Regions from separate parts of the Variovorax humicola genome, predicted to be linked through region 1. Evidence: predicted binding sites of a transcription regulator. Region 1 holds the regulator's gene; each other region holds the start of a gene.
The links. The regulator sigma-54, encoded in region 1, starts transcription at its own class of promoters, with help from an activator protein. The targets are predictions, from matches to a motif close to TGGCANGNAANCTGCTTT.
Positions count from the first base shown of each region.

Region 2: the regulator sigma-54 is predicted to act here: its motif matches at 3,683-3,700, upstream of WKW80_RS07310 (pilin).
Region 3: the regulator sigma-54 is predicted to act here: its motif matches at 4,013-4,030, upstream of WKW80_RS25810 (TorF family putative porin).

Region 1 covers NZ_JBBKZV010000024.1:56,288-66,101, reverse strand. Annotated here, with positions in the region: gene WKW80_RS27135 (spermidine synthase) at 1-1,113, shown strand, start outside; gene WKW80_RS27130 (hypothetical protein) at 1,253-1,453, shown strand; gene WKW80_RS27125 (hypothetical protein) at 1,509-1,826, opposite strand; gene argS (arginine--tRNA ligase) at 1,960-3,633, shown strand; gene WKW80_RS27115 (SPOR domain-containing protein) at 3,639-4,355, shown strand; gene WKW80_RS27110 (thiol:disulfide interchange protein DsbA/DsbL) at 4,460-5,107, shown strand; gene lptA (lipopolysaccharide transport periplasmic protein LptA) at 5,213-5,920, shown strand; gene lptB (LPS export ABC transporter ATP-binding protein) at 5,920-6,759, shown strand; gene rpoN (RNA polymerase factor sigma-54) at 6,770-8,356, shown strand; gene WKW80_RS27090 (hypothetical protein) at 9,171-9,814, shown strand, end outside.
Region 2 covers NZ_JBBKZV010000003.1:77,927-87,740, reverse strand. Annotated here, with positions in the region: gene WKW80_RS07325 (FHA domain-containing protein) at 1-421, shown strand, start outside; gene WKW80_RS07320 (CHASE2 domain-containing protein) at 434-2,707, shown strand; gene WKW80_RS07315 (3',5'-cyclic-nucleotide phosphodiesterase) at 2,733-3,539, shown strand; gene WKW80_RS07310 (pilin) at 3,757-4,206, shown strand; gene WKW80_RS07305 (pilin) at 4,663-5,112, shown strand; gene WKW80_RS07300 (hypothetical protein) at 5,252-5,578, shown strand; gene WKW80_RS07295 (O-linked N-acetylglucosamine transferase family protein) at 5,610-8,573, shown strand; gene WKW80_RS07290 (class I SAM-dependent methyltransferase) at 8,580-9,263, shown strand; gene WKW80_RS07285 (glycosyltransferase) at 9,267-9,814, shown strand, end outside.
Region 3 covers NZ_JBBKZV010000022.1:6,408-16,221, forward strand. Annotated here, with positions in the region: gene WKW80_RS25795 (fumarylacetoacetate hydrolase family protein) at 1-736, shown strand, start outside; gene WKW80_RS25800 (MFS transporter) at 866-2,047, opposite strand; gene WKW80_RS25805 (YifB family Mg chelatase-like AAA ATPase) at 2,303-3,847, opposite strand; gene WKW80_RS25810 (TorF family putative porin) at 4,074-4,967, shown strand; gene glnK (P-II family nitrogen regulator) at 5,038-5,376, shown strand; gene WKW80_RS25820 (ammonium transporter) at 5,410-6,966, shown strand; gene WKW80_RS25825 (SMP-30/gluconolactonase/LRE family protein) at 7,154-8,077, shown strand; gene WKW80_RS25830 (LysR substrate-binding domain-containing protein) at 8,082-8,963, shown strand; gene WKW80_RS25835 (L-lactate permease) at 9,088-9,814, shown strand, end outside.

The DNA of each region.
Region 1 (9,814 bases):
GCGCTGCCGATCTACGTGGCCGGATTGTTCGTGCTGTGCATGTTCTTCCATGGCGAGATGGCGCGCATGCGCCCGGCGCCGGCATATCTCACGCGCTTCTACCTGATGCTGTCGCTCGGCGGTGCCATCGGCGGCATCGCGGTGGGACTCATCGCCCCGCATGTCCTGCCGGCCTACTATGAACTCGGCGTCGGCCTGGTGCTCAGCGCGCTGGCAGGCGCCGCGGTGCTGCGCGGCCGGCGTTTCGGGCTGGCCGGCGGTGTCGCCGTGGCCGCTTGCTGCGCCTGGTTTCTTGCGCTGCAGGTGCACGGCGACACGACGGGCGCACGCGAAATGACGCGCAACTTCTATGGCTCGCTGATCACGATCGACACGCACCGCGACAACCCCGCCGACAACGTGCGCAAGATGTTCCATGGCTCGGTCAAGCATGGCGAGCAATTCCTGGCGCCCGCGAAGCGGCGCGAGCCGACCACCTACTACGGCGCGACCTCGGGCGTCGGCCTCGCGATTGCCTCGGCACCGCCGGGCCCGCGCCGCGTCGGCCTGATCGGTCTCGGCGCCGGCACGCTCGCGGTCTACGGCCGGACCGGCGACGTGTACCGCGTCTACGAGATCAACCCGCAGGTCTTCGAACTGGCCGACACCGAGTTCACCTTCCTGAACGACACCCCGGCGAAGATCGAGCGCGTGCTCGGCGACGCACGCCTGGCGCTGGAGCGCGAAGATCCGCAGCACTTCGACGTGCTCGCCGTCGATGCCTTCTCGGGCGACTCGGTGCCGATCCACCTGATCACCGCCGAGGCGATGGAGGTCTACCTGCACCACATGCAGCCCGACGGCGTCGTCGCCTTTCACGTGACCAACCGCTTCCTCGCGCTCGCGCCCGTGGTCGAGGAGATCGCAAAGGCGCAGGGCCTGCATGCGGTGCTGGTCCACGACGAGGCCGAGCACAACGATGCGTTGCGCCGCACCGATTGGGTGCTCGTCTCGCGCAACCCCGCCAGCCTCGCTCGCGAGTCGATCCGCAGTGCCAGCGTGCCCGTGACACCCATCGAGGGCCTGCAGGCCTGGACCGACGACTTCAACAACCTGTTCGGCGTGCTGAAGTAGCGCTATAACGCGGATTGGCGCGGCTCTTGCTGTTGACCGATCCCGCCACGGGCAGGGTCATCAGTTGAAACGCACTCGAGGAGATCAGAAATGATTGCATTCGTTCGTACGGCCAGCGGGTGATGCCGTGACATCCGCCATGACAAGCCACGAAGCGCGATCCTCCGACGGAGCGTCCGTCGATGAGCCTTGCGTTCCGCTCGGTGAATGCGAAGGGGTCGTTGCATTGCCGGAAAGCCAGGTCGACCACTGCTACAACGGTTACGCGCTCGGCGCCAGGCTTGGATTGGCAATCGCATTGGCGCTGATTCTTGTTGTTGTCTACCTGGTGGCCGCGTAAATGAAAAAGGCCCGCAGGGCGGGCCTTTGCTTTCAAACTTCAGCGCAGCGCGGCATCAGCCCTTGGCTGCATCCGCTTCGCACTTCTTCATGAAGCTGTTCTTGGCGGCGCCAGCCAGCGCCTTGCCGTTCTTGTCGACAGCCTTCGACGCGCAAGTGGGCGCCGCGGCGGCCTTGCTGTCCTTCTCGCACTTCTTGATGAAACTGTTCTTGGCGGCGCCGTTGAGCTTCTTGTCGGCGGCCTGCATATCGCAGCTTGCGCCAGCGGCCGCGGCGGCAGGCGCGGCGGCCTTGTCCTGCGCCTGTGCGGTACCGAAAGAGAGGCAAGCGCCCAAGGCGAGCGTGGTGGCAGCCAGGGAAAGGAACTTCTTCATGATTGGATATGTCCTTGCAAGGTTGGGTTGTGGCACGTGCCCCGCCCTGGGGCCGAACCATCCTAACGGGCGACGACACCCAGCGGATGACCGCCGCGAACGCCTGCCGAAATCGCCCCGGTAAAATTTCGAAATGCTATTGGTCAAAGAAGAGCTGCTTGCGGCACTCGCGAGCACGCTCGAATCCCTCCTGCCCGGCGCTGGCGCCAAGGCCGCCTTCGAATCACCCAAGGTGGCAGCGCATGGCGATTTCGCCAGCACCGCGGCGATGCAACTCGCCAAGCCCCTGAAGCTCAAGCCACGCGATCTGGCCGAGCGACTGAGCGCGACCCTGCTGGCCACGCCGGCATTCGCGCAATGGGTCGACGCGGTCGAAATCGCCGGCCCCGGCTTCCTCAACATCCGCCTCAAGACCACTGCCAAGCAGCAAGTCGTGCGCGAAGTGCTGCAAGCCCGCGCCGCGTTCGGCCAGCAGCCCGCCAACGACGAGCGCGTGCTGGTCGAGTTCGTATCGGCCAACCCGACCGGCCCGCTGCACGTCGGCCACGGCCGACAGGCCGCGCTTGGCGACGCCATCTGCAACCTGCTGGCCACGCAAGGCGACAAGGTCTGGCGCGAGTTCTACTACAACGACGCCGGCGTGCAGATCCAGACGCTGGCCAACAGCACGCAGTTGCGGGCCAAAGGCCTCAAGCCCGGCGACGCGGGCTGGCCCGAGCAGGCCTACAACGGCGACTACATCGCCGACATCGCCACCGACTTCCAGGCGAAGAAGACCGTCAAGTCCGACGACCGCGAATACACCGCCAGCGGCGACATCGACGACCTCGACTCCATGCGGGAATTCGCCGTGGCCTACCTTCGTCACGAACAAGACCTCGACCTGAAGGCCTTCCGCGTCCACTTCGACCATTACTACCTGGAGTCCAGCCTCTACACCAGCGGCAAGGTCGCGGCCGCCGTGCAGAAACTCGTCGACGCCGGCAAGACCTACGAGCAGGACGGCGCCCTGTGGCTCAAGTCGACCGACTACGGCGACGACAAGGACCGCGTCATGCGCAAGGGCGACGGCACCTACACCTACTTCGTGCCCGACGTCGCTTACCACATCGACAAGTGGGAGCGCGGCTTCCACAAGGTCGTGAACATCCAGGGCACCGACCACCACGGCACCATCGCGCGCGTGCGCGCCGGCCTGCAGGCGGCCGGCGAGGGCATTCCGCAGGGCTACCCCGACTACGTGCTGCACACCATGGTGCGTGTGGTGCGCGGCGGCGAGGAGGTCAAGATCAGCAAGCGCGCCGGCAGCTACGTCACGCTGCGCGACCTGGTCGAATGGACCAGCACCGACGCGGTGCGTTTCTTTCTGCTGAGCCGCAAGCCCGACACCGAATACACCTTCGACATCGACCTGGCGCTTTCACAGAACAACGACAACCCGGTGTACTACGTGCAGTACGCCCACGCGCGCATCCGCAAGATGCTGCGCGACTGGGGCGGCGACGTGGCCACGCTGGCGGGCGTCGACCTTTCGCCGCTGCAGGTGCCGCAGGCGCAGACGCTGATGCTTCAGCTCGCAAAGTACCCCGAGATGCTGACCGCCGCGGCCCGCGATTTCGCGCCGCACGATGTCACTTTTTACCTCCGTGAACTGGCCGCCAACCTGCACAGCTACTACGATGCCGAGCGCGTGCTTGTCGATGACGAAACGCTGAAAAACGCCCGCCTTGCGCTGGTCGCCGCATGCGCGCAGGTGCTGCACAATGGGCTGGCGGTGCTCGGCGTCAGCGCGCCGGAGAGAATGTGACATCCATGAAAAAACGACAAAGCGGCAACATCGTCATTGGCCTCATCATCGGCCTCGTGCTCGGGCTGGGCGTCGCATTGGGCATCGCGGTCTACGTGACCAAGGTGCCGATCCCGTTCATGACCAAGACGCAACGCGGCGGCGCCGAGCAGGACGAAGCCGAGGCCCGCAAGAACCGTGACTGGGACCCGAACGCGCCGCTGGCCGGCAAGGCCGGCGCCAAGCCGCCCGCGGCGCCAAGCCCGGTCGCCGTGGCGCCCGCGACGGTTCCGGTGCCCGCCACGGTGGGGCCGCTGAATCCGCCGAGCAGCCCTCCGGTGCCGGTCGTGGTCGCGCCAACCACCAAGCCCGCTACCAAGGCGCCAGTACCGGCCGAGGCCAATGCCCTTCCTTCCTCCAGCGACCCGATCGGCGATCTGGCCCGCTCGCGGACCGGCGGCGGCAACGCCCAGGTGGCTGCCGCGGCGCCTTCTTCCGGTGCAGACCCCTTCATGTACTTCGTGCAGGCCGGTGCCTACCGCACGACCGAAGACGCCGAGGCGCAACGCGCCAAGCTGTCGCTGATGGGCGTGGAGACCAAGGTCACCGAACGCGAGCAGGCCGGGCGCACCGTCTACCGCGTGCGCGCCGGCCCGTACAGCAAGAAAGACGACGCCGACCGGCTGAAAGAGCGGCTCGACAGCGGCGGTCTGGATACCGCCCTGGTCCGCGTGCAGAAATAACGTATTCCCTGGATTCCGCGACATTTCGTGTCGATCCTTCGCCGGATCAATGGAACTTGGTGATCCTTCGCAAGCTCTGTCAGCCGCACTGGAGATATTTATCAATGAATCGTCGTGAATTTTCGCTGGCCGCCACTTCCCTCGGGCTGCTTCCTCTTGCCAGCCCTTCGCATGCGCAGGCGCCCCTGTTCGCGGCCGGCAAGGACTTCATCAAGCTTGGCAAGCCCGCGCCTGTGGATTCGGCGGCCGGCAAGATCGAGGTGGTCGAGTTCTTTTCGTACAACTGCCCGCATTGCGCCGCGTTCGAGCCACAGCTCGAAGCCTGGGCCAAGAAACTGCCGCCGCAGGTCGCTTTCCGGCGGGTGCCGGTGGCCTTTGTCGGCAACGACGTCGAGAGCAAGCAGCGCCTGTTCTACGCGCTCGAGGCCATGGGCAAGGTCGACGAGATGCAGATCAAGATCTTCGACGCCATCCACAAGCAGCGTCAGCCCGTCGTGGGCGACGACGCCATCGTGGCCTGGGTCGGCAAGCAGCCGGAACTCGACGCCAAGAAGTTCGCCGAGACGTTCAAGTCGTTCTCGGTCGCCGGCAAGGCCAAGCGCGCCACCCAACTGCAAAACGACTACCAGGTCGGCGGCGTTCCCGCGCTCGGCGTGGCGGGCCGCTGGTACGTGGACGGCGAATTGGCCGGCAGCATGGACCGGGCGCTGCAAATCACCGACTACCTGATCGGCGAAGCGCGCAAGGGTTGACCGAAAAAGTCAACCGGCAGTAAATATCGACCCGCGATACCGGGCCTTTCGTCAAGGCCGCGTCAGCCTGCCGCATACAATGGGTGCAGCAAGTTTCGTGCCTTTATGAATACGCGCCCCAACCTCCACGCCTCCCTTCGATCTGTACGCAAAGCAACCCTGAGTCTGCTCGCCCTGGCGGCCGTGGCGGGCGCACCGTTCGCGCACGCCGAAAAGGCCGACCGCGCGAAGCCGATGAACATCGAGTCCGACTCGATGCGCTACGACGACCTCAAGCAGACCAGCGTCTTCACTGGTGCAGTGGTCGTCACCAAGGGCACCATCATCATTCGCGGCGCGCGCATCGACGTGCGGCAAGACCCCGAGGGCTACCAGTACGGTGTGGTCACCGCCGCGCCGGGCAAGCTGGCCTACTTCAAGCAGCGCCGCGATGCCCCGGGCGGCGACGAGTGGATCGAGGGCGAATCCGACCGCATCGAATACGACAGCCGCGCCGACAACGTCAAGTTCGTCGGCCATGCCGTGATGCGGCGGCTCATCGGCAGCAAGGTCAATGACGAGAGCAGCGGCCCGCTGATCGTGTACGACCAGAGCAACGACACCTTCACCGTCAATGGCGGCACCGTGCCGCCCGATGCGGCCGTTGCCTCCGGCCAAAAGGGTGCGCGCGTGCGAGCCGTGCTCACCCCGCGCCCCCCCGCCTCGGCTGCGCCCGGCAGCCCGAGGGCCGCCGCTGCGCCAACGCCCCCGGCGCCGGCCCCGGGTTCAGGCCTGCGCTCCAGCACCACGCTCGGTGGGGAAGCGCGCCCGTGATGCGCAACGACAACGCCATGATCGACACCTCCGGCAAGCCTGCGCCTGGGCCCGGCGGTGGCACGGTGACGGCGCTCGCCGGCAATGGCAGCCGCCTCGAAGCATCCGGCTTGCAAAAAACCTACGGCAGCCGCATGGTGGTCAAGGATGTGTCCCTCGGCGTGCAGAAAGGCGAAGTGGTCGGCCTGCTCGGCCCCAACGGCGCCGGCAAGACCACGTCGTTCTACATGATCGTGGGCCTTGTGCGCGCCGATGCCGGCGACATCACCATCGACGGCGAGCCGATCGCCCACATGCCGATCCACCGTCGCGCGCGCATGGGCCTGTCGTACCTGCCGCAGGAAGCATCGATCTTTCGCAAGCTCACGGTCGAGCAGAACGTGCGCGCCGTGCTCGAGTTGCAGTTCGAGACCGATGCCAAGGGCAATCGCGTGCCGCTCGGCGAGGCTCGCATCGACGAGCGCCTGACCGAACTGCTGACCGACCTGCGCGTCGAACATCTGCGCGATTCCCCGGCGCTGGCGCTGTCGGGCGGCGAACGGCGCCGCGTCGAAATCGCGCGCGCACTGGCCACGCAGCCGCGCTTCATCCTGCTGGACGAGCCTTTCGCCGGGATCGACCCGATTGCCGTGATCGAGATCCAGCGAATCATCGGTTTTTTGAAGAGCCGCGGTATCGGCGTGCTTATCACCGACCACAACGTGCGTGAGACGCTGGGCATCTGCGACCACGCTTTCATCATCAGCGACGGGCATGTGCTGGCACAAGGCACGCCTTCGGAGATCGTCGACAACGCCGAGGTACGCAGGGTGTACCTGGGCGAGCATTTCAGAATGTAGGGGCCTGGGCATGAAGCAAGGCCTTTCGCTGCGCGTATCGCAGCACCTGGCGCTGACGCCCCAATTGCAGCAGTCGATCCGGCTGCTTCAACTGTCGACGCTCGAACTGAGCCAGGAAGTCGAGCAGATGCTCGACGACAACCCGTTCCTCGAGCGCACCGCCGAAGAAGCCGTGCGCGAGGAATTCGGGCTCGAAACCTCCGACGCGCCATCGCCGCGCGACGATGACTTTGCGGCCCCCTCCACTGCCAATGGCGCCGACGGCCCGGTCGCCGCCTCCGCCTCGAACGACGCAGACACCTTGGCCGCCGACACGTCCGCGGACGGCCTCTCCGATGTCGAGCCCGACTGGGGCGGTGACGGCACCGTCGACATGCTGCCCGACGACAGCGAATGGGGTGGCGACGCGCCCGCGCGCGCCAACAACCTCGGCGACGACGAACGCGCCGACGCCACCGAACTGGCGCGCAGCCAGGAGTCGCTGCAGACCTTCCTGCACCGCCAGGCGCTCAGCCTGCGCCTCGGCGAAACCGACCGCGCCGCGCTGAGCTTTCTTATCGAGTCGCTCAACGACGACGGCTACCTCGAGGACTCGCTTCCCGCGCTGGCCTCGGGCCTGGCCGGCGACGACAACGACCAGTTCGACGACCTGGTGCACCGTTTCCAGATGGCGCTGGGCCTGCTGCAAAGCCTGGAGCCGGTCGGCGTGGGTGCGCGCGACCTCGGCGAATGCCTGGCCATCCAGCTGCGCGCGCTGGCCCGTGCCGATGAATCCGAAGACGAGGCACAAATCCGCAATGTCGCCATCGCCATGTGCAAGCTGCCGATGGACCTGCTCGCGCGCCGCGACTTCAGGCGCCTGGCCGCACTCACGCGCAGCAGCGAAGATCTGGTGCGCGCCGCGATGCAGCTCATCGCGCGGCTGGAACCCAAGCCGGGCCGACGTTTCGTGGACGTGGAGCGCAATGTGGTCGTGCCCGACGTGATCGTCACCCGCACCGGTCGCGGCGCCACGCTCAGGTTCCGCGTCATGCTCAATCCCGACGTGATGCCCCGGCTGCGCGTGCACGACATCTACGCCGGCGCGCTGAAGGCGCACAAGGGCGAGGGCAGTCAGGCGCTGTCGCAGCGGCTGCAGGAGGCGCGCTGGTTCATCAAGAACATCCAGCAGCGATTCGACACCATCCTGCGCGTCAGCAACGCCATCGTCGAGCGGCAGAAGAACTTCTTCGTGCACGGCGAACTGGCCATGCGCCCGCTGGTGCTGCGCGAGATCGCCGACGAACTCGGCCTGCACGAATCGACCATCAGCCGCGTGACAACCGCGAAATACATGGCGACGCCCTACGGCACGGTGGAACTCAAGTACTTCTTCGGCTCGGCTCTGGGCACGGAGACCGGCGGCAATGCGTCGAGCACGGCGGTGCGGGCGCTGATCAAGCAGTTCGTGTCCAGCGAGAACATCAAGAAGCCGCTGTCGGACAGCCAGATCTCCGACATGCTGAAAGAGCAGGGTATCGAGTGCGCGCGGCGCACCGTGGCCAAGTACCGCGAGGCGCTGCGGATTGCGCCTGCGAATTTGCGCAAGGCGCTTTAGGGCTTTAGTCAGGCGTCGTTTCGCGGACGTGGCGAGTAGGCCACGTGCGCAACCACATTCAGGCGATCTACGAGAAGCTGCGCGCGGGTCGGCAATGATGGGGGCGGTGCCGCGTGGCGGCGCATCGGCGCCGGCCGGGTTCCAGCGCGCCATGTGCATCTTGCGGTTGATGGCCAGCGCTTCCATGAACTACGGCACCAGCTAAAGGCGCGCGACTTCCACGGCGATGTAGCCGGCGTTCTCGCCGGCCCCGCAGAACAAGATCCAGAGAGCGAATTTCGCGTGGTAGGGGTCGTTCTCGTGGCAAGCATGCTCTCGAACGGAATCTGCGCATCACATTCCGAATTTCACTTTGCCCCGGGGGGCGGCGAACCAGCTTCCCAGCTGAAAGCCATTTATCGCCCTGGGCTGCGAGAAACATCGTGGCCACTGCGCTGTCCTGCTGCTTCACCGGCTCATAGGCGGCCAGCATCTAGGGCGACTCGCCGGCGTTCGCCGCACGCTCGCCTATATGTGGGCACGCGCCACCGCGGCCCTGACCATCCGGCCTGATCGGCGCTCCACCAAGTCACGAGTTCGTGTGAGCAGTTGCGCACAGGTCATATTTCATCGCAACATCAAAAACGTTAACTGTTGTTAACTATAGTGTATTGACTGTTGTTAACACTCATCTGTGGCGAACTGTGACTATTCGCACGAGCGATTTCTGCTTCGTTTCATAAAATTCGCTTCGACATGCTGCTGAAGCTCGGCGCCCCTGGCGGCCACAAAACAATCAGCTGATCGCACCGCACCTTCTTCGGTGCAGTGGCATGTGCGGTCCCTCACCAACGCGCTGCGGCGTTTTCTACTTAAATCTCTGATGAAAAATCTTGCGAAACCGATCGGCGTCAAACTTCTTGCATGCGCTGTTGCGCTGGCGAGCCTTGCTGCCTGCGGCGGCGGGGGTGGCGCAGGCGGAGGCTTTCTGCCACTTCCATCGGGTAGCGGTGGCACGACGGTCACGGGGACTGCGGGCGGTCCGCCGATGCTCGTCGGCGCAGCCGTTTCGATGACCTGCGCCAACGGCGCGACGCTGACCGGCGCGACCACCGGCCTTGGCGGCTATATCACCAATGCGGCCGTACTTGCCTATCCGTGCGTTGGCACGGCGACGCTCGGAGCGCTGTCGTATCGCGGAGCTCTGTTCGCCGGCACGGTTGCCAACTTCACGCCAATGACCGACATGATGGTCGAAGTCATGCTGGCGGCTTCGGCTACCGGCGCTGCCTCGATGGCCATGGGCGAATTCTTGGCCAAGATTGGCAAGGATGGCACGTTTGCCAGCAACGTGGCGGCAGCCGCTCCCAGCTATCGCGCAACGGTGCTCGACGTCATGAAGGCTCAGCTCATGGCCAACGGCAAGACGGAAGCTGAAGCCGATGCCATCTTGCAGCCCGCGCGCACGCGGAACTTCGA
Region 2 (9,814 bases), on a different contig from region 1:
GGAGCACAACGACGTCATCGAGGTCGGCAAATACAAGATCCGGTACCTCGCAACCAGTGTTGCGTCCGAAAATGCCGGGGTTGTGCGGGGCCCCGCTTCGGCGGCGCCAATGCCGATTCCCCTGTCTACCGCGCCCACTGAACTATCGCCGCTCAATGCTGGCACGGGCATCGCGGTCATCCGCGTGCTCTCCGGCGCGGGTGCCGGACGCGAACTCTCGCTGCAAAAGGTCGTCACTACCATCGGCAAGCCAGGCGTGGCGGTGGCCGCGGTCACGCGCCGTCTGCAGGGCTACGTGGTGGCGCCGATCGACGGCGGCACCGTACTCAACGGCGAACCGCTCGGCAGTGACGCCGTCGCGTTGCAGGACGGCGATGTGCTCGAACTTGGCGGCACCCGAATGCAATTCGTCCACACCTGAGCCCCGGGCGCGATGGCTGCGCTGCTGAAGCACTGGCAGCGCATCCTCATCACGCTGGTGCCCATGGTGCTGGTGTTGTTGCACGCCGTGGGCGCACAGCGGCGACCATTCGTCGACAGCCTCGACAACTACATCTACGACTGGCGTCTGCGTGCCACCATGCCGAAGACGCTGGACCCGCGCATTGTCATCGTCGACATCGACGACGCGAGCATTCAGGCCATCGGCCAATGGCCATGGGGCCGCGACCAGTTCGCGCGCCTGACCACTGAACTCATGGGCCGGCAGCAGGCGGCGGTGCTCGGCTTCAACATGGTGTTTGCGGACGTCGATCGAAGCTCCGGCCTCGCCAATCTGCGCGAGTTGTCGCGCGGCCCGCTGGAGCGAGACGCCGCGCTCGCGACGGAACTCGCCCGGCTCGAATATTCGCTGGACTTCGACGGCAGCTTTGCGCGTGCCATCGAGGGCCATCGGGTGGCGCTTGGCTACTACTTCAGCCAGGGCATCGCGCCTTTGTCAAAAGGGGTCATGCCGCCACCCGTGTTGCCGCTGACCGCCTTTCCGGCGCGCGGAGCCTATGCCCCGGAGTGGAATGGCTATGGCGGCAATATCGCGCCGCTCGCGCAGTCGACAGCGACCGCCGGCTTCATCAACGCGGACCTGGAATCGACCAGCGACGGACTGCTGCGCGCGGCGCCCTTGATCGCCCGGTATGAAGGCGGCGCGGCGCCGGCCGGCTACTACGAATCGCTCGGGCTCGCGGTCTATCGCCTGGCGTCGGGTATTTCCAGGGTGACCCCGACCTTTGCATCGAACCCGTTTGGCGACGACGGTGGCCGGCCCCTCATCCAGGCGCTGAAGCTGGGCGACGACAAGAATGCATTGCTCGCACCGGTCGACCAGCGCGCGAGCATGCTCATTCCCTACCGCGGGTCCGGCGGCGCGCTGGGCGGCTCGTTTCAATACGTCTCTGCCATGGACGTGCTGGCGGGTGCGCTTCTGCCGGGGGGGCTTCAAGGCAAGATCGTGCTCGTCGGCACCACCGCACCGGGCTTGCAAGACCTGCGCGCCACCCCCACGAGCGCCACGTTCCCGGGCGTGGAAATCCAAGCCAACATTGTCTCGGCCCTGCTCGACCGGCGGCTGCTTGCCGTGCCGGACTATGCGCTGGGCTACGAAGTCGTGGTGCTCGCGAGCGCCGGCATCATCCTTGCGCTGGGCCTTTCGCTGCTGAGGATGTCGCGCGCCGTGATCCTTTTCGCGGCCACCATCGCGGCCGTCGTGGGGCTGAACGCATGGCTCTTCGTGTCGGGCGGGCTCGTGCTACCCCTCGCATCGGCGCTGCTCATGATGGGCATGGCCTTTGCCGCCAACATGGGCTGGGGCTACTTCGTGGAAGAACGCGGCCGCCGCGGGCTGGCCAACCTGTTCGGCACCTACGTGCCACGCCAGCTCGTCGAAAAAATGCTGGAGCGCCCGGCCCAATACAGCATGCGCGCCGAAAGCAAGGAGCTCACCGTCATGTTCTGCGACATGCGCGGCTTCACAAATCTCTCGGAGCAGCTGTCGCCGCAGGAACTGCAGGAGTTCCTGAACACCGTCTTCAACCGTCTCACGCGGATCATCAGCCGCTACGACGGTACGGTCGACAAGTACATGGGTGACTGCGTCATGGCCTTCTGGGGTGCGCCGGTGGACACGCCCAATCATGCGGCGCTGGCCGTCGAGGCCGCGATCGACATGGCAGCGTCGATTCGCGAACTCAGCGAGCAGAATCGCCAGGCTGGCCGGCCGGCGATCAGTGTCGGCATCGGCATAAACACCGGGGTCATGAGCGTTGGCGACATGGGCTCGGCCGTGCGGCGCAGCTACACGGTGATCGGCGACGCGGTCAATCTAGCGTCGCGCCTGGAGGGTCTTGGCAGCACCTATGGCGAGGTCATCGTGGCCAGCGAGACCACAATGCGAGCCGCCCCCGCATTCGCGTGGCAGGAACTGGACCGCGTGCGCGTCAAGGGCCGGCAGCAGGCCGTCACCATTTACGCCCCCTTGGGCCACGCGACCGCCATGACGGCAGAAGAGGCCAGCCAATTTCCGCAATGGGCCAAAATGCTGGGGGCCTACCGGACGCAGCAGCCAGACGAAGCGCAGACTGCAGTGAACGAGCTGCTGGCCCGGGATGCGAAAAAAGTCCTTTACCGGTTGTATGCAGAGCGTATAGCCTCGATGAAATTGCGACCCTTTGACCCGGAATGGGACGGCGCAACCCGGTTCGAATCCAAGTAGAGACCAAGAGAAGAGGCGCTGCAATATGCAGGTGCGTGTACTGGGGTGCTCAGGTGCCATTGCCAAGGACTGCCGGACGACCTCGTTCCTGGTCGACAACGACCTCCTGGTCGACGCCGGCACCGGTGTGGGCGACCTGACCCTCGACGAAATGGCCAGCATCGACGACGTGGTGCTGACCCATTCGCACCTCGACCACATCGCCGCCCTGCCCCTGATGCTCGACACCGTGGCGAGCCTGCGTACCAAGCCGCTGCGCGTGCATGCGCTGCAAGCGACCATCGAGGCGCTGCGAACGCACGTCTTCAACAACACCATCTGGCCCGACTTCGCCAGCATCCCCAGCACCGAATCGCCCTTTGTTACCTTCCATCCCGTGTCGATCGGGCAGACCTTGCAACTGGGCAGCAGCCAGCCCAAGCACATCGAGGTCTTGCCTGCGGTGCACACCGTGCCGGCATGCGGCTATGCGGTGCGCTGCGTCAAGGGGACCCGGTATTGGGTTTTCAGCGGTGACACGGAACGCAACGAGCCCTTCTGGCAGCGCGTCAACGAACTGGATGTGGGAGTGCTGGTGATCGAGACGGCGTTCAGTAATCGGGAGCAGGCGTTGGCGCGGCGTAGCTTGCATCTATCGCCCATCACGTTGGCTGACGAGTTGGCACAGATTGCGGCGGGCAAGCGCTACCCCATCTACATCACGCATACCAAGCCGGCCGAGACGGAAGAGATCATGAGCCAGATCGATGCGCTTTCGGAGGGGTGGAAGATGCATGGGTTGGAGGAGCGGGATATTCGGTGGTTGAAGGCGGCTGCGGTGTTGACGCTTTGAGAATGAGAAGGCGAAGCGCATCTGACACTTTTTGACACATAAAAGACAGTTTTGTCACAGTTGCTAACAAGTTGTGTCAGGAGGTGTAAGCGGAATGTCTGCAATTGGGCGGCGCAACCGTCCGATATGGGGGGTTTAGCGATTGGCACAGATGCTGCCCTTACTTCAGCGCTCCGGGAGGGGTTTCCCGGGCTTTCAACCAACCTGGAGTAAGTAAATGAACCGTCGGTCTGTCGCACGTAGCGTGCAAAAGGGCTTCACCCTTATCGAACTGATGATCGTTGTCGCGATCATCGGCATCTTGGCGGCGGTCGCGCTGCCGGCTTACAAGGACTATACGATCCGTGCCAAGGTGTCGGAACTTGTGTTGGCCTCGAGTGCGGCACGCACTTGCGTCACTGAAGCGTATCAATCGGCAGGCAGTGCATCTGCACTCCCTGGCGGTCTCGCGTCGGCCTGCTCGATTGCCGCTGTTGGCAAGGTATCCAGCGCCTCGATCGGTGATACCACCGGCGTTGTTACCATCATTGCCGATCCTGCTGCCTCCCAAGTTGGAGCTGATGCGACAATCATTTTGACGCCGTCGGTTCAATCTGCAGCTGGAACTCTCACTTGGACCTGCTCCGGCTCCCCTACGAAGTACGTCCCCGCCTCGTGCCGCGGCTAATCGCAGTTCTGGACTCAGCGCGGCTCTCCTGAGGCGATTGCCGCGCCAATGATCGCCCCTTACGGTGGGGCAAAGTAAGCTGATCAGGCCTACCGACCCGAGTCTCCCACGCAACTGCTGGGAGACTCTTTTGCGTGGGGTGCCTCATGCAAATGCCGCCATGGCGGCCAATCTAACCGCAGCAACTTGCCGTCACCGAACTGGATCAACATCGCTCTCTCTTTAATCGAACCGTCAGGTGTCGGCCCCGAGGAATCGACACTTTTGGGTAAATTGGCAAAAATTGTCACTTGCTCGCGAACCGCTCAACAAGAACTGTCAGATGGTATAGGTGGAATGTGAACAAATGCGCGGGACCACAGGCTCGAATAGGGACATTGGCGTTGGCACAGATGCTGCGGATGCCTAAGCGCTCCGGGGAAGGTTTTCCCGGACTCAACCAACCTGGAGTTGTTAATGAACCGTCGGTCTATCGCACGCAACGTGCAAATGGGTTTCACCCTTATCGAACTGATGATTGTCGTGGCGATCATCGGCATCTTGGCGGCTGTGGCGCTGCCCGCCTACAAGGACTATACGATCCGCGCCAAGGTGTCAGAACTTGTGTTGGCCGCGAGTGCGGCACGCACTTGCGTCACAGAAGCGTATCAATCGGCTGGCAGTGCATCTGCACTCCCTGGCGGTCTCGCGTCGGCCTGCTCGATTGCCGCTGTTGGCAAGGTATCCAGCGCCTCGGTCGGTGATACCACCGGCGTTGTTACCATCATTGCCGATCCTGCTGCCTCCCAAGTTGGAGCTAATGCGACCATCATTTTGACGCCGTCGGTTCAATCTGCAGCTGGAACTCTCACTTGGGCCTGCTCCGGCTCCCCTACGAAGTACGTCCCCGCCTCGTGCCGCGGATAATGCGGGCGAACTCTGGAACTGAACGCCTGACGGCGCTCGCATTCCAGCTCGCCTGTCGACGTAGCCCAGTAAACTGACGCAATCGCCGACCCGAGCCCCTCATGCTTTGGCTGAGGGGCTTTTTACATGGACCCAACCAATGCAACTGCCTTCGATTTTTGACCACAATGCCGAAAAAGCGCTGGCCAGCGATCTGGCGGCGCACTTGGTCAAGAACATCTCGCCGACAACCATGGTGGAGCGACGACATACTCTGTCGGCCAGCAGAATCACACGTATTCTCGAACAAGTGTACGAGCGCGCCGCCAATTACCGTACGCAGAATAAGCCAGGTTTTCTGAGGCGCACAGTTTTGACCAACAACTTTCGTTGGGAAATGGAAAGCGCCGGATACCCTAAGGACTTCATCGATGTTGCAGTCGAGGGTTTCGTTGTCGCTATGACCAAGCAGCCAAAAAAGCCATAAATCATTAAATTTTGATAGACGGAAAATTCTGATGCTTGGTTCATTGGTACGCCGCTTCCTGGTGCCGCTAACGGGAAACTCAAGGCCCGATCCGCAAACGATCAGGGATTTATATCTCAGCGCCAAGAGGCTTTTCGAAAATCACGATATCAGGGCTGCGCAAGCCGAGTACCAAAAATATCTGGAGTACCAGCCCCACGACGTCGACGCGCTCAACGACTATGCCTGCTGTCTTGCGGCCGTGGGCATGGAGCAAGCTGCAGCCGAAATCTTCGAAAAGGCCTTTGCTCTCAATGACGCCTTTTTTCCGGTGGTGACTAATTACGCCAATTTACTTAAGAGCAAATACAAGACCGAAGAAAGTCTTAAATATTTGGCGAAGGCCAGGCTGCAGAGCCCTTATCTCGCTAATATAAGAACCGTATATGGCGCAATATTATTTTCGCGCGGCAGTGCCGCCAGTGCGGCGCCGCATAATTTGGCAGGCTGGTTGTCAAAATTCGACGATCTGAGACAGGGAAACTCCTATCTTTTTTCGCTCGCCTACTGTTGTCCAGATGAGGCATTACTGGCTACCGAGCACAGATTTTGGGCTGAAACTCTGAAACCACTCGAAGTCGAAGCCGGTCGTCGGCCGAGTTCGCCGCAAATCGAGATTGTTCGCAGCGAACCTAGAAAAATCAGAATCGGTTATTGGTCGCCGGACCTTCAAGCGCACTCGGTCAACTTTTTTTTTCGCCCCTTGCTGGAAGGGCATGACAAAAATCAATTCGAAATATTCATATACCACGACGCGCATAAAAGGGACGAACAGACAGATTTGGTGGAACAAACAGCGGATCAATTTTTTTCCGTCGCCGAATTCCAAGATGTCGATCTCAGGGACCTGATCCTTTCCCATGATTTGGATGTGCTGGTGGAAATGGCCGGTCACTCCTCGTCCAACCGACTCAATCTCCTTCAGGCGCGCTTAGCGAAACTCCAGGTCACGGGAATTGGCTATCCCCCGACCACCGGTCTGAATACAATAGACCTCAAGATGCTCGACGTGCACATGGTAGATGGCGCCGAAAGCGCGCGTTATTACTCAGAGCGCATTGCGGTCCTACCCCGGTCCTTTTGGTGCTACGATCCCATGGCCCCCGTAGTGGCTCCTTCGGTGCCTCCATGCACCGCCAACGGCTTCATCACCTTTGGCTGCGTAGGCAACCTCGCGAAAATCACGCCGCAGATGATGCGTTGTTGGGCGGAAATACTGTTTCAGGTTCCTCGGTCTCGACTGTTGCTGCGGGCCATCAACTTCAACGACCCTGCCGCGCAAGATGCCATGCTGTCGCCGTTGCTTGAACTTGGCATTTCCAGGGACCGAATAGACATCCGCAAGCCTGAGGGAGGGGACAAGTTCTCCGAGTCCTATTCGGAAATCGACGTCATCTTGGACACCTACCCCTTCAACGGCGGCACGACGTCGTGCTTTGCCACCTACATGGGAGTCCCTATTGTTACGATGGCCGGCAAATCGCTGGTCTCCAGGATGGGCGAATCCATCATGAATAATCTGGGCCTGGCAGATTGGGTGGTGAGGACGCCAGAAGAATATGTCAGCCGTGCAGTGCGTGCTGCTGTAGAAATGGATTGTCTTCCTGCCTTGAGAGCGGAAATGCGGCAACGCTTCCAACAGAGCGCATTGGGCGATCGAAATTTGTTCGCACGAGACTTCGAGCACATGATTCGGCATGAATTGAACAACGTGACGTCAGAATCAAATCAGGCGAAAGTGTCTAGCGTGGGTGTGCTCCCCGAAGACGAAATCATCCGGCGCGCGTATTATGTCCTTCGATCTGGGCAGTTCGATGCGGCGCGACGGATCGTCGATCATTGCTTGGCCCATTACCCAACAAATGGCGCTGCAAACGTGCTCTGGACCGAGCGCCTGACATCTAAGGGTAAGTTTCAGGAAGCTGCGGATTACCTGGAGCGAACGCTCCCGATCGTCTCCCAATCCGACCACGCGAAAGTCGCGATCAATCTGAGTCGATTGCATTTGCTTCTCGATCGCGCCGACGAGGCCCGGCGCGTTATCGAGAATCGAAACCTTTTGGCAGGCGCTAGTGAAATGGATCGCCTCCAATTGCGTCAGATCGCAGCGTGCATTCGCGCCGGGTCAGCGGCCGCCATGCCTGCGAATGTCAAAAACAATTCAAGCGGAGGCCGGACTCAAAATGTCGAGGTGCTTATATTTTGCGATGACTCCGCACTGTATCAATTGATCGCAGATGACCTGACCATCAGGGGTGCGCCGCCGGCATCGCTCAAGATCCACGTTCGACAGCTAAGCGAAGGGCTGAAATTGCAGGCTTACGAAGAAAGTCTCGACAACGAAGGCGCCGACTACAAAATCTGGATTCAGAAGAACGTGAGGATATTCAATACCAGTTTCTGGGTCGACCTGATGGAGGCCATGAATTCTTCGGACCTGCTATCTGTCACCGGTGCGCAATCTTGGCGCCAGTCGGATTGGAGACTGAGTGCGGTTGCAGAAAAAAGCGGCTCGCTCATTATTCCTTCGGGAGAAAAGAAGGATTTCTACGAAGTCCAGTTCTTTGGCAATCAACCTCAATTAACTATTAGCGGAGTTGGGGTTCTCGGGGGTGAATTCCTAGTCTTGAAATCAGGCGCGTGGATTTCCGAGGCAAAGAGCTACTTGGAGTCGGAACTGGAGCAGGGAGGAACGCATTTAGAGGATTATTTCAGTCATGCTGCCGCTGCTGCGGGGGCGAGGCTTGCGGTACATCAGTGCCTTGGAGTTAGTGTTGATTGGCGCGTACCCTTGGACGAACAATATCTCGGCGAAGCCCGGATGCGGGCGGCCGAACTTCTTGGCATTAATGCTTTTGATTTTCCAGAAGAAAACAATTCCGCTTTGACGGTGCCGGTGCGCTCGGTCGATGTGGCTGTGACAACCCAAAAACTTTTTCTGGAAAGGGGAGCGTGAAGCATCATGGCGTACTACAGCAACGTCAATACCACCATCCTTGATTTAATTGGTGCCGAAGTGCAGTCGATATGTGAGTTCGGCTGTGGGGCAGGGGCGCTCGCAGAAGCGGTAAAGATCAAAAATCCAACTGTTTTTTATGTGGGCATCGATATCGCGGCTGAGCCTTTGCGGGATGCCGCTCGATTTCTTGATGTCGCGATTCAATGCAATGTCGACACTTATCCGCATTGGGACGATCACCCTCAAATGAAGGAGGCCATTCCGCCAAACCATTTCGATTGCATCGTTTTTGGCGATGTTTTGGAGCATCTTTACGCGCCTGAGATAGCTGTTCAGCAAGCGGTGGCCCGATTGAAGCCAGGTGGTGTGCTGATTGCGTGCATTCCCAATGTTCAGCACTGGAGCGTATTTGTGCAGCTTGTCAGCGGGAGTTGGCCTCGGCATGACGAAGGCCTTTTCGACCGTACGCATATTCGATGGTTTGCTTTGAGCGACATGTGCCTGCTGCTCCAAAATGAGGGGTTGTCTGTCGAAAAGGTGGTACCACGCGTATTCAATGAGCCCGCAGGTCGGGAAATACTCGAGTTCCTGGAGCCATTGGCTCAGCACTTGCACCAGGAGCCGGAACAGTTCGTCAGTATGTCGCTTCCTTTGCAATATGTGCTCGTAGGCCGCAAGGTGAATTAACCGATGGCACTTGTGTTTTACAAGCAGTGGCGCCGTCTCGTTCGCGTGATTCGGTCGACCCTCCTGGGAAAAATTGCTTACGAAGCGGCGTTTGAAGGGAAAACAAGGTCTATTCATTTTGTAGTTGCGACCAGAAGCCCCGAGAGATCGTTTTGGACTGAAACAATGACCGGACGCAAATTGGCTGCGCTGCGATCCAACTCAGAGGTTAAAACGACTGTCTTTTTTGAAAATAGAGAAGGCCTGCCGGCTGTCTATAACAGGGCCTTGGTAGAATCCCAGGCGGATGACACTGTAGTATTTGTTCACGATGACATCTGGCTCAACGACGCCAACGTTTTGGAAAGAATTAGAGCGGGCACAAAGCAATTCGATATTATTGGAATTGCAGGAAACCGCCGAAGAGTCGACGCCCAACCTGCATGGCTTTTTCGCGCCATAGAAGGTGGAAACTTCATCTGGGACCATCCCAACCTTTCCGGCGCGGTGCGGACCGGGAACCAGAAGTCGTCGGCACTTAGTTACTTTGGCGCAGCTCCTGCCCCTTGCAA
Region 3 (9,814 bases), on a different contig from region 1:
CGGCATCGTGCCCGGCTCGGCGCAGGCCGCGAAGGTCAAGGAGGTGCTGATCGCGCAAGGCGTGTGGTCGCAGTACCTGGAGGTCGGCATCGGCCCCGACGCCGAGATCTTCAGCAAGGCGCCGGTGCTCTCCGCCGTTGGCTTGGGTGCCGACGTGGGGATTCATGCGGGCTCGGTGTGGAACAACCCCGAGCCCGAGGTCGTGCTGGCCGTCGACAGCCGCGGCGAAACACTTGGCGCCGCGCTGGGCAACGACGTCAACTTGCGCGATTTCGAAGGCCGAAGCGCACTGCTGCTCGGCAAGGCCAAGGACAACAACGCCTCGTGCGCCATCGGTCCCTTCATCCGTCTCTTCGACGCGCATTTCGGCATCGAGGACGTGCGCCGCATCACCGTCGGCCTGCAGGTCATCGGGCCGGAAGGCTTCCAGATGGAAGGCTCCAGCTCGCTCTCGAAGATCAGCCGCGATCCGCTCGACCTGGTGGGCCAGGCCATCGGCCGCCACCACGACTATCCCGACGGCCTGATGCTGTTCCTCGGCACCATGTTCGCGCCGACCCAGGACCGGCACGGCCCCGGCCAGGGCTTCACGCACGTGGTGGGCGATCGCGTGATCATCTCCGCGCCGGAACTCGGCGCGCTGGTGAACCGCGTGACGCATTCGCAAGATGCCGCGCGCTGGACCTTCGGCATCGGTGCGCTGATGCGCAACCTCGCCGGCCGCGGACTTTTGTAGGCGCTGGACGCGCAGAAGATGTAGCGGGCAGGGGCAGGGGCAGGGGCAGGGGCAGGGGCAGATGCAGAGGCAGAGGCAGAGGCAGATGCAGATGCAGATGCACAGCGGAGCGGAGCGGAGACGGCGCCGTCAGCGTGCCCGCGCGCGCTGCGCGCCGACCAGCGCCAGCTCCGCCACCAGGCTGGCCGCCAGCAAGACCCACAGCCCGGCCGTATATCCTTGGGCCGGCGTCCACAACAGGCCGAGCATCAGCGGCGCGATGGCGCGGGCGATGGCCATCGGCAGGCCCAGCGCACCGTTCAGCGTGGCCACGTGGTCGCGGTTCACGTATTGCGCGATGGCCGTGCCCTTGACGATGGTGAGCATGCCGTTGCCCATGCCGTAGAGCCCGACGAACAGCAATGCCGCGCCCGCATGGCCGCTGCCGGCCAGCAGCGCCGCGAGGCCCAGCGGGATCAGGCAGGGTATCAGCCGGTTGGCCAGGTGCAGGTCGAAGCGGTGCTCGAAGAAATAGAGCAGTGCGCGGCCGAACACCTGCACGATGCCGATGGTCGCCGGCACAGCGATGGCCCAAGCCTCCGGCAGGCCGCTGCCGCGCAGCAGGCTCACCATGTGCGGCGGCAGTGCGGCGGTCACCGCCATCAGCAGCACGCTGAACACGCCGATCAGCAGGAAGGGCTTGCTGCGCATGTAGTGGGACGCAGGCAGCGGCGTCCGCGCGGCGCCGGGCTGTGACCGCGCCGACGGGCGTGGCGCGCCGCGCAGCACCGTGGCATGCAGCGGCACGCACACCAGCAGGTGGATCGCCGCCAGCACCCACAGCGCATGCCGCCAGCCGAGCGCGTTCACCAGCCATGCGACCAGCGGAATGAACACCGTGCTGGCCAGTCCGCCCAGGAAGGTCAGCGTGATGATCGCGCGGCGGAAGTCGTGCGGAAAGCGGCGCGTCACGATCGCGAAGGCCGGGCTGTACAGGGTGGCCGCGAGCGCCGCGCCGAGCACCAGCCACACCGCATAGAAACCGGCCGCGCCCTCTACGAAGCTGTGTGCGAACAGGCCGAGCGCCAGCACGAGTGACCCGACGGTCATCACGGCGCGCTCGTGCCCACGGTCGATCCAGCGGCCGATCGGCCAGGCCATCGCGCCCTCGGCCAGCAGGCCGAGGCTGAAGGCGAGCGACGATTGCGCGCGGCTCAGGCCCAGCGACTGCTCGACCGGCTCCATCAGCAGCGCAAACGCATAGAACACGCTGCCCCAGGTGACGAGCTGACCGACCGACAGCCAGCCCACCATGCGGCGGTCATAGGTCAATGCTCGCCTCCCAGCCGCGCGCCCTGGGTGTCGCCATACCAACCTCCCACCAGCGGCCCGGTGCGGCGGTCCTCGCGAAAGGAGGGCTCATCCATGCGACTTGTCTCTGCGACCTATTCAATGCGACTTGCTCGAGCGATTTATTCAAGCGACTTATGCGTGCGACTTGTGCGTGCGACCTTTGTGTGCGACCTATGCGTGCGACCTATGCGTGCGACCTTTGCGTGCGACTTGTTCATGCGGCGCGCCCCGCGGTCATGCCGCATTGTGTAACGCGCGCCGGTACTGCACCGCCTCCGCCACATGCGCCGCCAGGACCTGCGGCGAGCCGGCCAGGTCGGCGATCGTGCGCGCAACCTTGAGGGCGCGGTGCGTCGAGCGCGCGCTCCAGCCGAGCTTGGTCGCGGCCGTCTGCATGAAGCGCCTGCCGGCGTCGTCGAGGCCCGCATGCAAATCGATCTGCGTCCCGTGCAGCGCCTGGTTCGGCTGGCCTTGCCGTGCGATGGCGCGCTCGCGGGCCGCCTCGGCGCGCTTCCGGATGCCGGGCGTGCCTTCGCCGGGTGGCGCGGTGAGCAACTCGTGGGCCGGGATGGCCGGCACCTCGACGTGCAGGTCGATGCGGTCCAGCAACGGGCCGCTGAGCCTGCCCTGGTAGCGCGCGATCTGGTCCGGCGTGCAGCGGCAGGCCTTGAGCGGCGAGCCCGCAAAGCCGCAGGGGCAGGGGTTCATGGCCGCGATCAACTGGAAGCGCGCCGGGAACTCCGAACGCCTTGCAGCCCGCGAGATGGTGATCGTGCCAGTCTCCAGCGGCTCGCGAAGCGCTTCCAGCGCCGCCCGCTGGAATTCCGGGAACTCATCGAGGAACAGCACGCCGTGGTGCGCCAGCGAGATTTCTCCGGGCCGTGGCGGCGATCCCCCACCGACCAGCGCGACTGCGCTGGCCGAGTGATGCGGCGCGCAAGTCGGCCGCACGCCCCATTTCTCGACGCCGAAGCACCCCGCCAGGCTCGACACTGCCGCGCTCTCCAGCGCCTCGTCGACCGTCATCGGCGGAAGCAGTCCGGCGAAGCGCTGCGCCAGCATCGACTTGCCGGAGCCCGGCGGCCCGACCATCAGCAGGCTGTGGCCGCCCGCGGCTGCGATCTCGAGTGCGCGCTTGGCGGCGCTTTGCCCCTTCACGTCCGCCAGGTCGGGATATTTTTGAATGTGAGCGCAGGCTTCTGGTTTGAGCAGCGCCCACCCGTCTTCGCCAGGTTCGCCTTCCGGTGGCTCGGCGGCGCCTGCCGGCCAGAAGCGCCGGACCACGTCGAGCAGGTGGCGCGCGCCGTACACCTCCGAGCTCGGGACCAGCGCCGCCTCGCGCGCGCTCTCGGTCGGCAGCGCCAGCCTGGTGGCGATGTCCCGGCTGTGCAGGGCCAGCGCCATCGCCAAGGCGCCACGCACCGGTCGCAGATGGCCTGACAGCGACAGTTCGCCCGCAAACTCATGGCCCGCGAGCTGCGCCGCATCGACCTGGCCGCTGGCGGCGAGGATGCCCAGCGCGATCGGCAGATCGAAGCGGCCGGAGTCCTTCGGCAAGTCGGCAGGCGCCAGGTTCACCACGATCTTCTTGTTGTTCGGAAAGTCCAGCCCGGCGTTCTGGATGGCCGAGCGCACGCGCTCGCGCGCCTCCTTCACTTCCACATCGGCCAGCCCGACCAGCGTGAAGCTGGGCAAACCATTGGCCAGATGCACCTCGACCGTGACACTTGCCGCTTCCAGGCCTAGCAAAGCGCGGCTTTGCACCAAAGACAGACTCATATTCACTCCCTCACCAAAATGGTGCACCCAACACCCGATGGTGCATTCTTGTTTTCTTTTCAGTTCAACGGGTTCATCCGCGAAACACTTCCATAAGAATCGCCCGGCCATTTGTGAACGTTTGTGAACGACCCTGAGGGTTATCCAGCACCCCGATCGGCACTTTGGCACGCTCCCTGCTTTGAAGGGGTTCTAACCCTTTCAAATATACGCAGGAGTTTTCTTGATGATGCACCGTAACACTGCCAAGGCTTTGGTTGCACTGGCCGCGACGCTCGCTGCGTCGAGCGCCGCCTTCGCGCAGAGCACCCCAGCGGCAGATTCGGCTGCCGCTGCGCCTGCTGCCCCGGCGCCGGTTGTTTCGCCAATCACGGCGAACGTCTCGTTGACCACCAACTACAAGTTTCGCGGCCAGGATCAGGACATGATCGGCAGCGGTTTCAACAGCCCGGTCAAGACGAGCTGGTTCAAGCCGGCGATCCAGGGTGGCTTCGATTACGCGCATGAAAGCGGCTTCTACGTTGGCAACTGGAACTCCAGCGTCAACTGGCTGCCGGGCAACAGCATCGAGAGCGACTTCTACGGCGGCTACAAGTTCAAGGCGGGCCCGGTCGACCTCGATTTCGGCGTGCTGCAGTACTACTACTCGGGCAATACCGCCGGCAACACGACCGAACTCTACGGCTCGGCCACCTGGTCCGATGAGGCCATCGGCGGGTTCACCGCGAAGTACTCGACCACCGTGTCGAAGGACTACTTCAACTACGCCGGCGCCAAGGCCGGTTCGGGCCTGAAGGGCACCAACACGGGCTACCTGAACCTGTCGTACAGCAAGACAGTGCTGACCAGCCTCACGCTGAAGGCGGCCGTCGGCTACACCTTCATGTCGGCGGACATCCGCAGCCTCGGCTTCAAGAACTACCTGGACTACAACGTGGGCGCCAGCTGGGACTTCGGCGGTGGCCTGGCACTGGCCGGCTCGGTGCAGGGCGCCAACCAGCAGAGCGCCTACGCGGTGCCGAACCACCCTGGCTTCGACCTCGGTTTCGGCCCGATCGGCGCATCGACCTACTCCCCCAACAAGGCGCGCTTCATCGTCACCCTGACGAAGACGCTCTAAATTAAACGAAAGCAGGCCCGGCCCTTGCAGGGGTCGAGCCACCCGAATCTTCCTGAGGAGTAACAGAACCATGAAGCTGGTCACAGCCATCATCAAACCCTTCAAGCTGGACGAGGTGCGCGAAGCGCTCTCGGCGATTGGCGTCCAGGGCATCACCGTGACAGAGGTCAAAGGCTTCGGCCGGCAGAAGGGCCACACCGAGCTGTACCGCGGCGCGGAATACGTGGTCGACTTCCTCCCCAAGGTCAAGATCGAAGCGGCGGTCTCCGACGACCTCGTCGAGCGCGTCATCGAAGCCGTGGAGGGCGCAGCCCGCACCGGCAAGATCGGCGACGGCAAGATCTTTGTCTACAACCTGGAGCAGGTTGTTCGTATCCGTACCGGCGAAACCGGCCGTGAAGCCCTCTGATTTCCAGCACTTCAAGGCACGAAAGAACCCCAAATGAAAAAGTTGCTCGTCTCACTCGCGCTCGGCGTGGGCGTATTGACCGCCAGCCTGTCGGGCTATGCCCAACAGCCCGCCCCAGCAGCGCCAGCCGCCGAAGCCACGGCACCCGCTACCCCCGCAGCCCCCGCCGCGGCGCCGGCCCCTGCCGCGGCCACGCCTGCAGCCCCCGCCGCGGCCGCCGGTGCCGCACCCGCCGACGCCGCTGCGGCACCGGCGGCCGCTCCGACCTTCAACAAGGGCGACACTGCCTGGATGATCGTCGCCACGCTGCTGGTCATCATGATGACCGTGCCCGGCCTGGCCCTGTTCTACGGCGGCCTGGTCCGCAGCAAGAACATGCTGTCGATCCTGATGCAGGTCATGGTCACGTTTTCGCTGATCGTGGTGATCTGGCTGATCTACGGCTACAGCCTTGCGTTTACGGAAGGCAACGCATTCATAGGCGGGTTCGACCGGCTCTTCATGAAGGGGATCTTCGATCCGGCCACGGGCGTCTTTGCGCCGGGCGCGACTTTCAGCAAGGGCGTCTACATCCCCGAACTGCTGTTCGCCGCCTTCCAGGCCACCTTCGCCGGCATCACCTGCACGCTGATCGTGGGTGCCTTTGCAGAGCGTGCCAAGTTCTCGGCCGTGCTGCTGTTCATGGTCATCTGGTTCACCTTCAGCTATGCGCCGATCGCGCACATGGTCTGGTTCTGGATGGGTCCGGACGCCTACACCAGCGCGGCGGTGGTCGATGCGACGAACGCCAAGGCCGGCCTGATCTGGCAATGGGGCGCGCTCGACTTCGCCGGCGGCACCGTGGTGCACATCAACGCGGCCGTTGCCGGCCTGGTCGGTGCAGTCCTGGTCGGCAAGCGCGTCGGCTATGGCAAGGAAGCCTTCACGCCGCATTCGCTGACGCTGACCATGGTTGGTGCATCGCTGCTGTGGGTGGGCTGGTTCGGCTTCAACGCAGGTTCGGCGCTCGAAGCCGGTACCAGTGCGGTGCTCGCCTTCATGAACACCTTCTCCGCCACGGCTGCCGCCGTACTGGCATGGTCCCTCGGTGAAGCGCTGATGAAGGGCAAGGCCTCGATGCTGGGTGCCGCGTCGGGTGCCGTCGCCGGCCTCGTGGCGATCACGCCGGCCGCCGGCAACGTCGGCCTGATGGGGGCACTCGTGGTGGGCTTCGTTGCCGGCTTCGCCTGCCTCTGGGGCGTGCATGGCCTCAAGAAGTTGCTGAAGGCGGACGACTCGCTCGACGTGTTCGGCGTGCACGGCGTGGGTGGTATCACCGGCGCGCTGCTCACCGGCGTGTTCAATACGCAAGCCCTCGGCGGCCCCGGCTTCGTCGGCGACTGGGTCACGGCGACCACCGTGGCCGGCGAGATCGGTCCGCAGGTCTGGATCCAGCTCAAGGCGGTGGTGTTGACCATCGTGTGGTCGGGCGTGGTCTCGTTCATCGCGTACAAGATCGCCGACCTGACGATCGGGCTGCGCGTGACGGAAGAGGAAGAGCGCGAAGGCCTCGACATCACTTCGCACGGCGAGACCGCATATAACAGGTAATCCCCCAGGCTCCGCGGCACTGCGTGCCGCTCCTCCCTCCGCCCTGCCGGGGGCAACACCAGCGGGCCGGCGAAGCCGGTTCCGCGGTGTTTCACGAACGAGCTGCAAGCCACCTTTGGGTGGCTTTTGCTTTTGAAGGCGACTACATCGTGGGGGCGGGGGTTCTTGCCCGCACAATGCCGGGATCATGTGGCAAACGCTTTCCAACTCACAGTGCGAGCTGGGTGAATCGCCGTTCTGGCACCCGGCGGAACGATCACTCTATTGGGTCGATATTCCGGGGCGTGCGGTGCTGCGTACGCGTGGTGACATTGGCGTCGATGTCGCCGTCGAGCGCTGGGCGCTGGCGGAAGAACCGGGGTGCATCGCGCCTGCGAAGCGCGGCGGGCTGGTGATGGCGCTGCGCAGCGGCATCTACCGTGCCAAGGAATGGGGCGGGGCGCTGCAATCGATGGTGGCGGCCGACTACGACACGGCGACGATGCGCTTCAACGACGGCAAATGCGATGCGCTGGGGCGGTTCTGGGCGGGCACTTTGAACGAGCCGAAGACGCAACGCAATGCCACGCTCTACTGCCTCGACGCGCGCGGTGGGCGCACGCCTGTCGTGACGAAGAAGGCCAACGAGGCCCTCACCGCCAACGGGCTCGGCTTTGCGCCGGACGGCGGCACGCTCTATTGGTCCGATACGGGGGCGCATGTCGTTCGCGCGTGGGACTGGGCTGCCGAGGTCAACACGCTCTCGCGCGAACGCGTGTTCCGCCAGTTCGACCTGAAGCCCGACGGGTGGACGTCGGGCAGCGGCGTGGCCTACCAGGGCAGACCCGACGGTGCGACCGTCGACGCGGCGGGCGACTACTGGGCCGCCATGTTCGAAGGCGCGCAACTGTTGCGACTCACGCCGCACGGCGAACAGCGCGAGGCCGTTGCCTTGCCGGTGCAATGTCCGACCATGCCCTGCTTCGGCGGTGACGACTTGCGCACGCTGTTCGTCACCAGCGGGCGCAAGGGCCGGCCCGCGGCCGAGTTGGAGCGCCTGCCGGCATCGGGCTCGGTACTCATGCGGCGCATGGAGGCGCAAGGACTGCCGGTCAGCTTCTTCGACGATTGATCCCATGTCCCTCCAGCACATCCCGCCGATCCAGTGCCTGCTGACCTTCGAGGCCGTGGCGCGGTTGCGGCACGCGGGCCGCGCGGCCGACGAACTCTGCGTGACCGCCAGCGCGGTCAGCCACCGCATCCGGCAACTCGAATCGCACGTGGGTTTCAAGCTGTTCGGCCGCAGCGACTTCAACCTCACCTCCGACGGTGCCGCCTACCTGGCCAACGTGCGCACCGGGCTCGCCGCCCTGCAGGCCGTGCCGGGCAGCAAGGCGGAGCAGCGCAGGACGCGCCTGCGCGTGGCGGTCACGCCCACGTTCAGCCGCCAGTTCCTGATGCCGCGGCTCGAACTGTTCCGCAACCTCTATCCCGATGTCGACCTGGTAATGCAGGTGTCGATCCCGTTGCTCGACGTGACCGCGGAGGAGGCCGACCTGGAAGTGCGCTACGGCACGGGCGCCTACGCCGACTGCGAGCACCGCCTGCTGATGGAAGAGCAGGTGGTGCCTGCCTGCAGCCACAGCTATCTCAACGAGTTCGGCCCCTTCGACGGATTCCGCACGCGCGCGGAGATCGCCGGTGCGCGCCTGATCCGCAGTCCGCTGGAACCCTGGAGCACCTGGTTCACCAACTGTGGCGTCGACAATCCGGAGCCGAACGTCGGTTCGCAGTTCAACGACCTGGGCCTGTTCTACGACGCGGCCGCGAGTGGCTTCGGCGTGGCGCTGGTGCGGTTGAAACTGGGCGCGGCGTGGCTCGAATCGGGGAGGCTGGTGCCGCTGTCGGACCAGCCGGTGCCATCGCCGCACCGGCACTACATCTGCTGGCAGCCCGGCGCGCTGGAGCGGTGGCAGTGCGCGGCCTTCGTCGACTGGATGGTGCGCACGCTGCGCTGACCGGATCCGGGCCGCGCCGGATCGGGGTCCGCAAAATTTCCTCAAGTGCCGGGCAAAAAACGATCAACCCGCGATGGGGCGCCCTTGCCTAGAGTCACGGACACAACATCCGGAGACACAACGCATGACCTGGCAGCAGATCTACGACCCGTTCGGCAACATGATCATTTCCACCGCGCTCGCCGCGATTCCAGTGGTGGTGATGCTCGCATGCCTCGGCTTCTTCCACATCAAGGCGCACATCGCGGCCGGACTGGGGCTGCTCGCGGCGCTGGCGGTCGCAGTGTTCGCCTATGGCATGCCGGCCGACATGGCCGGGCGCGCAGCCCTGTTCGGCGGCTTCACGGGCTTGCTGCCGATCGGGTGGATCGTGCTCAACATCATCTTCCTGCAGCAACTGGCCGAGCAGAACGGCAGCTTCAAGGTGCTGCAGGATTCGCTCTCGGGCATCACCGAGGACCGGCGCATCCAATTGCTGCTGATCTCGTTCTGCTTCGGCGCGTTCTTCGAAGGCGCGGCCGGATTCGGCACGCCGGTGGCGGTGACGGCAGGCATCCTGATCGGGCTCGGCTTCTCGCCGCTGGCCGCCTCGGGCCTGAGCCTGATCGCCAATACCGCGCCGGTGGCCTTTGGTGCGCTGGGCACGCCGGTCATCACGCTGGCCAAGGTGCACGGCTACGACCTGATGGAAGTCACCGCGATGATCGGCCGGCAACTGCCGTTCTTCTCGCTGCTGGTGCCGTTCTGGCTGATCTGGGCCTTTGCCGGCCGCAAGGCGATGATGGAAATCTGGCCCGCGATCCTGGTGACGGGCGTGTCGTTCGCGCTGCCGCAATACCTGGTCTCCAACT